DNA from 3 places in the Limnobacter sp. UBA7229 genome. Region 3 is predicted to be linked to each of the others. Evidence: predicted binding sites of a transcription regulator. Region 3 holds the regulator's gene; each other region holds the start of a gene.

Region 1 (4,148 bases), on a different contig from region 3:
CAGTTCTTTGTTGGCCAGAGACTGGTCCATCATCCGGGCCTCACGGTCAACTTTCAACTGCTGCTCAATTTCACGCAGTTCAATGATGGTTACTCCGTTGGCACCATCGGGACAAGACAGCGTAACGTGAACATGCTCGGAAGTGCCGCTGGGTCTAATCAACTCGAATACCTGCCGCTTCACGCCGAAGGGATCGGCGTGGGATTTGTTGAGAAACTCCCGAAATGCACTGGCCTCGACGAACAAGGCTGCCAGTGCCTGCCCATCCAGGCTGCGCCTGGATACTTCCAGCAATGTTTCTGCAGACAAGTTGGCGTATAGCACTACACCCTCTGGATTACTTACCACCACCGCAGTGGCCAACAACTCCAGACCTTGAAACCGTTCTTTTTTCACTTCATCCTCATGGCGATGCGGCCGGTTTCAAAAACACTATTTTGACAACCGAATCAATTCAGTTTTAAGTATTTCAATATTGTCATTGGTCACCATGATTTCCTGCTCTAGGCGCGAAACCCGGTCCAGATATTTTTGATAATTTTTTTCATTGCCCAAACGATCAGGCTGCCCATTTTTGTATTCGTCTTGCAAAGACTTCAACTTGCTTTCTTCAATGCGCAATTCTTCCTGCAGAATTTTCATGCGATCGTCCTTCGCATTGAAGTCAGCAGCTGAGCGATTGTCATAAGCCGCCGTGGCACGTCGACCTGAACTCCCCCCCGAGGCAGGCTCGGAAATTCCACCACTTTTCGAGGCTGAACGCGGGGCTGGCACCACGGTAATAGGATTCAGATTCAAAGGCACGCAGCCGTCGCCACCGTCGGAATTTTGATAGGTTCGAACACCGTCTGTACCTGTGCACACAAACATCTCGGTTCCCAAGGCTTGTACCTTGGGTGCGGCAGCAAGCCCCAACACCAGGACGATCAGTGAATATTGAATTACGCTTGACTTCACCATGATTGCATCTCTACAAAATTCCGGACGACTTTCATGATACTTGATCCCCTGCAGTAGCCCCTCCCCATTGAAGGCGAGTGCTGATACCAGACGGGGTAGGTTCTTTACAAACAACCGAAAATAAAAAATGGCCCTGCACTTGATCAGTACAGGGCCACTTTCACATTCGATTAATGCGTACAGTCTGGATTACAGGCCGTAGTACATGTCGTATTCGATGGGGTGTGGAGTCATGCGCATGCGCTGAACTTCTTCCATCTTCAGTTCGATGTAAGCATCAATCATTTCCTTGCTGAACACGCCACCACGAGTCAAGAACTCGTTGTCAGCTTGCAGAGCTTCCAAAGCCTGTTCCAGGCTGTGGCACACGGTTGGCACCAATGCGTCCTCTTCTGGAGGCAAGTCATACAGGTTCTTGGTTGCTGCTTCACCTGGGTGGATCTTGTTCTGAACACCGTCCAGACCAGCCATCAACAAGGCAGAGAATGCCAGGTAAGGGTTGGCCATGGGATCGGGGAAGCGCGCTTCAATGCGGCGGCCTTTTGGATTGGCCACGTGTGGAATGCGGATGGACGCGGAGCGGTTCTTGGCGGAATAAGCCAACTTCACCGGTGCTTCGTAACCAGGCACCAAACGCTTGTAGGAGTTGGTAGATGGGTTGGTGATCGCGTTCAAGGCACGAGCGTGCTTGATGATACCGCCGATGTAGTACAGGGCGAAATCAGACAGGCCTGCGTAGCCGTTGCCAGCAAACAGGTTCACGCCGTCTTTCCAGACTGATTGGTGAACGTGCATGCCTGAACCGTTGTCGCCCCACATTGGCTTGGGCATGAAAGTGGCTGTTTTGCCATAGCTGGCAGCCACGTTCCACACGGTGTACTTCAGAATTTGTGTCCAGTCCGCACGCTTGGTCAGCGTAGAGAACATGGTACCGATTTCGTTTTGACCAGCGCCAGCCACTTCGTGGTGGTGCACTTCAACGGGTACGCCCTGCTGTTCCAGCAACAGACACATTTCAGAACGAATGTCCTGGAAAGAGTCGGTTGGGGACACGGGGAAGTAGCCACCTTTCACAGTGGGACGGTGGCCCAGGTTGCCGTGTTCGTAGTCAATACCGGTAGACCATGAAGCTTCTTCAGACTTGATCTTGAAGAAACAGCCCGACATTTCATCACCCCAGGTGATGCTGTCGAAAATGAAAAATTCGGGTTCTGGACCGAAGTAGGCAGTGTCGCCCAGGCCAGAGGACTTCAAGTAGGCTTCAGCGCGACGTGCGATGGAACGTGGGTCGCGGTCGTAACCCTTGCCGTCAGTTGGCTCGATTACGTCGCAAGTCAAAATCAGGGTGGGCTCTTCACGGAAAGGATCCATGCGAGCTGTATCAGGATCGGGCATCAACAACATGTCAGAGGCTTCAATGCCTTTCCAGCCGGCGATGGAAGAGCCATCAAATGCGTGGCCAGACTCGAACTTGTCGTCGTCAAACATCTTAACTGGCACAGACACGTGCTGTTCTTTGCCTTTGGTGTCGGTGAAGCGGAAGTCAATAAACTTCACTTCATTTTCCGCAACCATCTTCATTACATCTTGGGCGGTCGCCATTGAAAATCTCCTGGTACGTGAGGTGGAATAGTGGTCTAAAAAAATTCGGAGTTGAACTCTTTGATTTAAGCGAAACAATAGCACGTTCGATGCCGCTATATATGACGCTCAGCGCGAATTCAATCTTCAACGTGGAGGGATAAAGCAAAGACCATACCAAGAAGTGAGTAACCCCAAATCAAGGTTTCAGGCGACTTCCTTTGAATCACCTTTCCAACTTTTGCACCATATTTGTGCAACATGCACCACAGCGGTGCAAATTAGTATTTAGCCTAATCGATCGAATGCTTGTATTACAATACACTCATCAACCAATCATTTGCATCTCCACGTTCATGACATCCACTTCAGAACAGTTAATCGAACTGGCCAAACAATACGCCTCCGAAAAAGGGCTGGGCTATTTGGGCGCGCTAACCCCAAAAGAGGCTTGGGAGTTGCTGAATACCGATGAAAACGCTGTGTTGATCGATGTGCGAACCGATGCCGAGCTGGACTGGGTTGGACAAGTGAGTTTTTCGGAAGACCGGTCGTTCCACGTCGAGTGGAACAATTATCCCGACGGAATACGCAATGCCGATTTCATTGCCCAAATTGAGGCACGGGTTGAAAAACACCAACCAGTGCTTTTCATCTGCCGAAGCGGGGCCAGATCGCACCACGCGGCCACTTTGGCGGCCAAGCACGGTTTTGAGTATGCAATCAATGTGCTGGAAGGATTTGAAGGTGACAAGAATGACTTTCACCAGCGCTCAAGCATCAATGGCTGGCGTTTTCACGGGCTGCCTTGGGAACAACATTAAGCCGCGTAAGAAGCGGATTTATTGCCCGAAAAGACCAAATAACTTTCCTGCCATAAAGAATGCAGCCAAACACCCCAGCACATGAACGAGGGCGTGACCCAGGGCTAGCAAGGGCTTGTCCAATAGCAGATTAGCGCCTTCGGCGGTGAAAGCCGAGAAGGTGGTAAGGCCACCCAACACGCCTGTCATGAGAAACAATCCCAAGGGGTTGGACTTCAGCCACGCTGACCCCACGGTTGCAAACAGTGCTCCAGCCAAAAAGCCACCTATCAAATTCACTGCAAGCGTACCTACAGCAAAGGGCAACCAGGCGGGTTGGGCCAACAAAATACCAAGCCCATACCGCCCCACCCCACCCAGGCCGGCCCCAACAAACACAGCCAGTGCACTAAGCGCATTCACTGCGTTTGCTCCCAGCGCTCTTTGGCAGTGTCGTCACTGTCACGGGCAGACACCCAGCGCGCGCCTTCGGGTGTGTCTTCTTTTTTCCAGAAAGGAGCCTCGGTTTTCAAATAATCCATGATGAATTCACAAGCAAGAAACGCCTGCTGACGGTGCTCGCTGGTGGCTGCGGCAAACACGATTTGATCTTCGGGATACAGGAGGCCTACGCGGTGGATAATCGTGGCAGAGGTGATTTCGAACCGCCCGTCAACCACCTTCAGAATATTCTCGAGTGCTTTTTCTGTCATGCCCGGATAATGTTCCAGCGTCATGGCTCTTACGGTACTGTTGTCGTTGATGTCACGCACAGTGCCAATAAAAGTGGCCACTGCACCAATT
Region 2 (4,148 bases), on a different contig from region 3:
TGCTGGGTATTTCCAGAAACACAATTTACCGGCGCTTGAATTCAAAGTAAAAAATCGCGTTTAACAAACAACTCTTTGCCTTTAAAAAACCACCCCACTGCAGGGTGGTTTTTTTTGGCACAAACCAACTGAACAGTTGTCACAAAACTGTCATTCACTTGCTCCAGCCGCACACAATTCTGTTTCAAAGCGTACCGCCTGACGCAAAGCAACTGCACTGCTTCACCCTGTCATCAAAAGCCCTACATTTTTATTTAATTCAATAAAATCAATAGCTTAAATACTGGCATGTCTTTTGCCCTAGTCCCTTCAAGCCAGTTCTACTCTGCGGTGTGCTGGCGAGCTTTAGAAGACAAACAAGCAACAACCTTTAAAAACTAAAACTGGAGGGTTGATCTTATGATCAGCAAAAAATTAGTAGCAGCTTCCATCTTGGCAGCAATGGGGACTTCGGCACACGCAATCGGCTTCAAGGCTGGCGAATGGGAAATGGACCTTTCAGGTTCAGTAAACGCGTACTACAACACAACCAGTTGCGACAACGCCGGTGCAGTTGCCAGTGGCGCATTGGGTCTTTGCGGTGGTGCAGGAACTGGTCAAGACCAGACATCAATTCAAAACGGTTTGCTACCTGGCTTCATCATTTTCACAGCATCCACCAAACAAGCAGGATATGACCTCAAAGCCGTAATCTCCATTGACCCGGGTACCACTAACAACAACGGAGCTGCTGGTGGCGTGGGTCAAAACGTGGGCGATCAGCGTCGCGTGTTCTTGCAATTCGGAAACGAATCAATGGGTACGATCAAGGCTGGTCGCGACATCGGTCTATTTGGTCAAAATGCGATTCTGAACGACATGTCTCTGTTGGCGGTTGGCGGTGGTTCAGGGTACAACGGTGCATTGAATACAACCTTGGGCGGCATCGGATCGGGTTATATTTACACTGAATTCCAGCCACAGATCACTTACACTGCACCTGCAATCGGTAACCTGACGTTGTCAGGCGGTGTTTTCCAGCCAAAGGACCTCAACGGTGCCACAGCCCAAGAGAATGATTCTCCAGGCATGCAAGCATTGGCCTCCTATAGCCTTGGCGACAAAGGCAAATTGTGGGCAGCCTTGATTAATCAATCCCAGTCCGGCGTTGCTGCCGCTCCAGACTCTGACCTCACCGGCTTCGAAGTAGGTGGCACGGTTAATCTCGGTGCGCTGGCACTGACTGGTAACTACTTCACTGGCGAAGGCTTGGGAACCACACTGATTGGTTTTGGTGGTCGTGACGCCGCTGGTGCTGAGCGTGATTCAGACGGATACTTGGTACAAGCAACCTACAAAGTTGGCAACACCAAGTTTGGTATTAACTATGGCTCATCGACACTTGATTCCACAGCCGGTGATCGAGCCGCAAATGCCATCATGCTTGAAGAAACAAACCAGATGGTTCTGGGCGTTTACCATAACCTGACTCCAAGTCTGACCATCGCTGGCGAGTACATCACCAATGAACAAACCTACCAGTTGGGCGCTCCTGCAGCAAAAGGCGAGTCCAACACCATCGCCGTAGGTGCAATCCTGTTCTTCTGATCGTTAACCACCCTCCGTTAACGATTGTCCTAAGGCGCGAACTCAAAAGGTTCGCGCCTTTTTGCATGGTGTTTCAAACTGCAACAGTTTGAACATTCAAAACACCTTGGCAAACACTCATTTCCCACATTGTAAAAATACCGACATGCAGGCCCGCAAGGCACAGGAATTGCTATTTAAACCTTGAGGACAAACAAACCGGCGCAAGCCAAGTTCTTCACCCAAGCCATGTGCCAAGGTGCATTTTAATAAAGCAAAAGGAGGATATTTCATGCAGTGGACTACACCATCATTCGTTGACATGCGTTTCGGTTTCGAAATCACCATGTACATCGCCAACCGTTAATTTGACGGTTCGCACAGCCCCGGATAGCCTTTGAGGCTAGCGGGGTTTTTTTTACCCCTGAAAAAAGCAACTATGAAAATCAAAGTTCTGGGTTCCGCAGCAGGCGGAGGGTTCCCACAGTGGAACTGCAACTGCACCAACTGCCAGGCTGTTCGGGCCAAAGCGCCCGGGTACACCGCGCGCACCCAGTCGTCGATCGCAATATCCGACGGGTCTGCGAACTGGATATTGGTGAATGCATCGCCCGATATACTCACTCAAATCAAAAGTACCCCTGAACTGCAACCCAACCGTGGCCCACGCGACACTGGTATCTCTGCCGTCATTTTGATGGACGCGCAAATTGACCACACCACCGGCCTGTTGATGATGCGCGAAGGGAAAACACCCATGCGCCTGTTCACCACCCCCGCTGTGTGGGAAGACCTGACCAACGGTTTACCTTTGGTGCCTACGCTTGGGTTTTATTGCGGTGTGAAGTGGACTCCACTGTGTACCGAATGCGATGAATTTTTCTCAATCAGCCCGCTGGACAGCATCAAGATCAAATCAATCCCGCTAATCAGCAAAGCACCCCCCTATTCCCCCAGCCGCTACGCCCAACGCCGTGGCGACAACATCGGTTTGTTGATTGAAGACACCAACACAGGCAAAAAGGTGTTTTACGCCCCTGGACTTGGAGAAATTACGCCCGACATTCTGCCCTATATGCAACAAGCCGATGTGTTGATGGTGGACGGCACCTTCTGGACCGAAGATGAAATGATCACACAAGGTTTCTCGCAAAAACTGGCTGCCGACATGGGTCATTTACCTCAAACTGACAAGCCGGGCAAACGGGGCTCAGGCATGATCAGCCAGCTGCGCCAGTTTGAAAACCAGCGCAAAATCCTGATTCACATCAACAACACCAACCCGATTTTGTACGAGCATGGCGACGAGCGCGCCATTCTGGCCGAGAATAGAATTGAAGTGTCCTACGATGGCATGGAGATTCTTGCATGAGCAGCAACAAAGCCTGGAGCAAAAAAGAGTTCGAAGAACGCTTGCGCGCCAAGGGCGACCGCTACCACATTCACCACCCATTCAATGTGGCCATGCGCGAAGGCAAACTGAGCCGAGAACAACTTCGCGGCTGGGTGGCCAACCGCTTTTATTACCAGGTGTGCATTCCGCAGAAGGATGCAGCCGTCATGGCCAATTGTGACGACCGAGAAACCCGCCGTCGTTGGGTACAACGCATTCTTGACCACGATGGCTGGGAAGGCAATGCTGGCGGCATTGAAGCCTGGAGCCGCTTGGGCGAAGCTGTTGGAATTGATCGGGATGTACTTTGGAGCCAGCAATTGGTGCTGCCCGGTGTGCGCTTTGCCGTAGACGCTTATGTGAATTTTGCGCGCCGTGCGCCCTGGCAAGAGGCGGTGTGCTCGTCGCTGACTGAAATGTTTGCACCGGAAATTCACAAGCAGCGCTTGAGCAACTGGCCCAAAGACTACAAGTGGGTGGCACCCGAAGGTTTGAATTACTTTCGCTCACGAATCAGCCTGGCCCAACGCGACGTGGAGCATGGCCTTGAAGTAACGCTGAATTATTTCAAGACCCGCGCACAGCAGGAACGCGCGCTTGAAATTTTGCAATTTAAACTGGATGTGTTGTGGAGCATGTCAGACGCGATTGCGCTGGCTTACCCCGACAAACCCGCCAAAACAAAACAGAAAAAACAATGAACACCGAGACCATTCCAAGCCTGCCGGAACACCCGAAACTGAACCGCTTGTTTCGCCTGCAATACGAAGAGGCGCAAAAAACCCATGTGCTGCTGTACCCCGAGGGCATGGTGAAACTGAACCAATCGGCCAGTGAAATTTTACTGTTGTGCGATGGCAGCCGAACGGTGAATGACATTGTTGCGGCGCTTGAAGCCAAGTTCAACGCAAGCGGACTGGAAGCCGATGTGCGCAGCATGCTGCAGGAAGCCACACGCCGAAACTGGCTGGACGCATGACAGGCCCTGGCGACAACAACACCCGACCGGCTGGCCCCCTTTGGCTGTTGGCTGAACTGACTTACCGCTGCCCGCTGCACTGCGTGTTTTGTTACAACCCTGTTGATTACAAAACCAACACCAATGAAATGAGCACCGCCGAGTGGAAAGACACCATGAAACAGGCCCGCGCGCTGGGCGCGGTTCAGTTGGGCTTCTCGGGTGGTGAGC
Region 3 (4,148 bases):
CATGCCCGCGTGAAATCAATTCCAGGCCCAGTTCGCTTTTGCCCAAACCTGATTCGCCACAAATAAGCACGCCCATGCCCAGCACATCCATGAAAACGCCATGCATCATGGTGGTGGGGGCGAGCCATTTGTTGATATACACGCGCAGAAAGTCGATGATTTCGGCGGCCGACAGGGGTGTGGCGAGCAGGGGAATGTTGGATTCGTCGCAGGCGGCTTTCAAAAGTGGGTGCGGTTGAAATGATTCAGCCACGATGACAGCGGGCGGATCGCCTTCAATCAGTTTGTCGATTTGGTGTTTTTTGCGTTCGTCGCTGATGCGGGCGAAATATTCGATTTCCTGTCGACCAAACACCTGGATGCGACCCGGGTGAATGGTGTTGAGGTGACCTACCAGATCAGAGGAAGCAAAACACTGAAGATCCAGGTGGCGGTCACCGCCATTTAAACCGGCCAGCCAGTCAAGCTTGAGTTTGTTGCGGTTGGCTTCGATCAGTTCTTTCAGTTGCTTCACAGGCTTAACTCGCGGGTTGGTAAGGCTCCCAGTTGGCGATCAGTTGGTGAGTGGCGCCGGGATCGGATTCTGTCATGAGTTTCTCACGGAAATCTTTGTCAGACAGCATTTGAGCCAGTTCTGACAGTATATCCAGATGATGCTGGTTTGCGCTTTCTGGCACCAGCAAAAACATGAGCAGCTTGACGGGTTGGCCGTCTGGGGCATCAAAAGGGATTGGGTCTTGCACACGCACCAGCGAGGCGATAGGTTCGCGCAGGCCCTTGATGCGGCCATGCGGTACGGCCACTTGCTGGCCTAAGCCAGTGGAGCCCAAACGTTCACGCGCAAACAGGCTGTCGAACACCTTGGATCTTGCGATGCCTTGGTTGTTTTCAAAGACCAGACCGGCTTGTTCAAACACGCGCTTTTTGCTGGTGACCTGTGTGTCCAACAATATGTTGGATGGTGGAAGTAGATTTGCGATCAAGTTCATCGCTGTTGATTCCTGAGACCCGCTTCTAATCGTGGGGCCGATTATACGCCATAAAAACAGAAAAGGCGGATGGAAGTCCGCCTTTTGATTTTCCCTGAAATTACAGAGGTTTATTCAGCTTCTTCGACCACCTGGTGTTTCATGGGGGTGTGGTTGTGGTTGGTTAGTTTGTCTTTGTGACGCAGTACCTGGCGATCCAGTTTGTCGGCCAGCGCATCAATGGCTGCGTAGAGGTTTTCATGACTTGCTTCAGCGTGAATGTCTTTGCCGCGAACGTGCAGTGTGACATCTGCCCTTTGAACCAGCTTGACCACCGAGATGGTCACCGATGCATCAATGACGTGATCAAAATGCCTTTTCACCCGATCCAGTTTTTCGATGACGTAGTTTCGAATCGCTGGGGTAACTTCCAGATGATGACCATTGATGTTCAAGTTCATAAGGTATCTCCTTTCGTTGCTGCGGGGGGAAGCTTTAACAGTTAAAGCGACTTGCGCATGTTCACCGGGGGTATTTTCAGTGATTCCCGGTATTTAGCGACCGTGCGTCTTGCGACCACGATGCCCTGTTGACCGAGTAGGTCGGCGATTTGGCTGTCAGATATCGGCTGCTTGGCGTCCTCCGCAGAAATCAGTTGCTTGATGAGTGCACGGATGGCCGTGCTGGAAGCCTGACCACCTGAGTCGGTGGAAACATGGCTTCCGAAGAAATACTTTAGCTCAACCAACCCATAGGGCGTCAACATATATTTTTGCGTGGTGACCCTTGACACGGTCGATTCATGCAGACCCAGCAAGTCGGCAATTTCCCGCAGAACCAAGGGCTGCATTGCGATTTCGCCGTGATTGAAGTAGCCGATTTGACGTTCTACGATGGCTTGGCTAACCCGTAAAATAGTGTCAAATCGCTGCTGAACGTTTTTTAACAACCAGCGGGCCTCTTGCAGTTGTGCGCTGAGTTGGGCGCTTTGGCCGCGGTGAGATCGCAAAATGGAGGCATACATTTCATTGATGCGAATTTTTGGCATCACATCCGGGTTCAGTTGCACATGCCACTGACCACTGAGTTTTTTCACGATCACGTCGGGCACCACATGGTCGTCGTCAATGCGGCGAAAGCGCGCACCGGGAAATGGCTCAAGTGAGCGAATAATCTGGTGACAGATTTTCAGTATGTCTTCGTCCACATTCAGCGCTTTTTTCAGCTTGGTGAAGTCGCGCTGGGCCAGTAAGCCCAAGTGATCACGAACAATGTGCTGGCAGTGGGTGTACAGGCTTTGCTGGCAGGTGATGTCTTTGCGCTGGGCCAGTTGCAGCAGCAGGCATTCGGCTGCATTGCGGGCACCCACGCCGGGTGGGTCAAAACTTTGCAGCAGGCGCAAGGCCGCGCTGAGTTCTTCAAACTCCAGGTCGGGCTCGTCCTGCAGGGTTTCCCACAGGTCTTCAAGTTCAACAGTCAGGTAGCCATCGTCGCTGAGGTAGTCAATCAGCCAAAGCACCAGGTTTTTGTCACGTTCGCTGGCCTGTGTCATGCGCAGCTGGTCGATCAGGTGCTGGTGCAGGCTGCTGTCGGGCGCAGCCAGTTGCAGGCCGGGTTTTTCTTCATCGCCATCGGCACCTGCGCCGCTGTTGTCGCGCCAGTCGCCTTCCCAGTTGTCCTGGATGGAGTCGATGGTCTCGCGCTGAACAATTTCTTCGCTTTGATTGTCTTGTTCAGCTTGCTGATCGCTGACCGGTTCGCTGGCTTTGCGGGGGTCGGGATCGGCCTCAAAGCTGTCGCCCTGTGGCTCGTGCAGTTCGCCATTGCTGCTGTCCAGGCTCAGGGTGCGCTCGCCTTCCACGGCCTCTTCGTCAGCCAACTCCAGCAGTGGGTTTTCAGCCAGCGCTTGTTGAATTTCCTGCTGCAACTCCAGTGTGGACAATTGCAGCAAGCGAATGGATTGCTGCAACTGAGGCGTGAGCGTGAGGTTTTGCGAGACTTTAAGCTGAAGGGATTGTTTCATGGAGATTCAGCTTTACATCCGGAAGTGTTCGCCGAGGTACACGCGGCGTACATCGTCGTTTTTCACAATTTGCTCGGGACTGCCCGAGGCCAGCACGCGGCCCGCGCTGATGATGTAGGCACGATCACAAATGCCCAGGGTTTCCCGTACATTGTGGTCGGTGATCAGCACGCCGATACCTTTGGATTTCAAAAAGGCAACGATGCGTTGAATTTCCAGTACCGCAATGGGGTCAACGCCTGCGAAGGGCTCGTCCAGCAAAATGAAGCGCGGCTGGCTGCCCAGCGCACGGGCAATTTCAAGTCGGCGGCGTTCGCCACCCGAGAGGGACGCCGCCAGCGAGGTGCGAATGTGCGCAATTTGAAGGTCGTTCAGCAAATCTTCGACAGCCTGATCCACCGTTTTGTCTCTGGGTGGATTGATTTCAAGCACTGCGCGAATGTTGTCTTCCACAGTCAGTTTGCGAAACACGGAGGCTTCCTGAGGAAGATAAGAAAGCCCTGCGCGTGCGCGCTCGTGAATGGGTTGCAAGGTGATGTCGCGGCCTTCCAGGCAAATGTTGCCTTCGTCGGCACTGACCAAACCCACAATCATGTAAAAGCAGGTGGTTTTGCCAGCGCCGTTGGGGCCCAGCAGGCCGACCACCTCGCCTGTGTCCACGTGCAGCGACACATCTTCAATCACGCGTTTGCTGCGGTAGGCTTTGCGTAGGCTAAGCGCTTGAAGCCGTCCTTGTCCTGTCAGGGTGTGTGCGGGGGTGTTGCTCACTTGCTGCCCCCTTTTGGCGCGGGCTCAGTCTCTTGGGTTTTTGGTTTGATCACTGCCTGTACGCGTGAGGAACCACTGCTGTTGGGTGTTCCCACCACATTCAGGAATTCTGTATTTTGCTCGTACGTAATTTTGGTACCCGAGATCGATTCAGTGAGCTGACCATTGGTGCTTTTTTGAATGCTGGCTGCACCGGTCAATGTCACGATCGATTTATTACCGTCGAATTCAATGGTGTTGCCAGTGCCGTTGATCAGCAGTACTTCATTGGGCTTCTCTGAATCACGCTGCTGTTTGAAGCGGGCAGGTTTTCCTTCCACAGTGGCGAACTGGGTACCGTCGCTGCGTTCGGTCAATGTCAATTTGTCGCCGCGAATCACCAAACTTCC

Evidence for each region. The regulator sigma-54, encoded in region 3, starts transcription at its own class of promoters, with help from an activator protein. The targets are predictions, from matches to a motif close to TGGCANGNAANCTGCTTT.
Region 1: the regulator sigma-54 is predicted to act here: its motif matches at 2,704-2,721, upstream of glnA (type I glutamate--ammonia ligase).
Region 2: the regulator sigma-54 is predicted to act here: its motif matches at 1,746-1,763, upstream of pqqA (pyrroloquinoline quinone precursor peptide PqqA).

The regions. Positions count from the first base shown of each region.
Region 1 is NZ_DKTN01000022.1:239,169-243,316, forward strand. Features, by position in the region: gene glnL (nitrogen regulation protein NR(II)) at 1-396, opposite strand, end outside; gene B4C79_RS12905 (DUF4124 domain-containing protein) at 433-960, opposite strand; gene glnA (type I glutamate--ammonia ligase) at 1,150-2,562, opposite strand; gene B4C79_RS12915 (rhodanese-like domain-containing protein) at 2,898-3,365, shown strand; gene B4C79_RS12920 (fluoride efflux transporter FluC) at 3,384-3,767, opposite strand; gene moaE (molybdopterin synthase catalytic subunit MoaE) at 3,764-4,148, opposite strand, start outside.
Region 2 is NZ_DKTN01000010.1:28,672-32,819, forward strand. Features, by position in the region: gene B4C79_RS04605 (sigma-54-dependent Fis family transcriptional regulator) at 1-50, shown strand, start outside; gene B4C79_RS04615 (porin) at 400-1,587, shown strand; gene pqqA (pyrroloquinoline quinone precursor peptide PqqA) at 1,859-1,933, shown strand; gene pqqB (pyrroloquinoline quinone biosynthesis protein PqqB) at 2,006-2,938, shown strand; gene pqqC (pyrroloquinoline-quinone synthase PqqC) at 2,935-3,660, shown strand; gene pqqD (pyrroloquinoline quinone biosynthesis peptide chaperone PqqD) at 3,657-3,938, shown strand; gene pqqE (pyrroloquinoline quinone biosynthesis protein PqqE) at 3,935-4,148, shown strand, end outside.
Region 3 is NZ_DKTN01000014.1:34,478-38,625, reverse strand. Features, by position in the region: gene hprK (HPr(Ser) kinase/phosphatase) at 1-514, opposite strand, end outside; gene B4C79_RS08350 (PTS sugar transporter subunit IIA) at 519-989, opposite strand; gene hpf (ribosome hibernation-promoting factor, HPF/YfiA family) at 1,100-1,429, opposite strand; gene B4C79_RS08340 (RNA polymerase factor sigma-54) at 1,471-2,991, opposite strand; gene lptB (LPS export ABC transporter ATP-binding protein) at 3,004-3,759, opposite strand; gene lptA (lipopolysaccharide transport periplasmic protein LptA) at 3,756-4,148, opposite strand, start outside.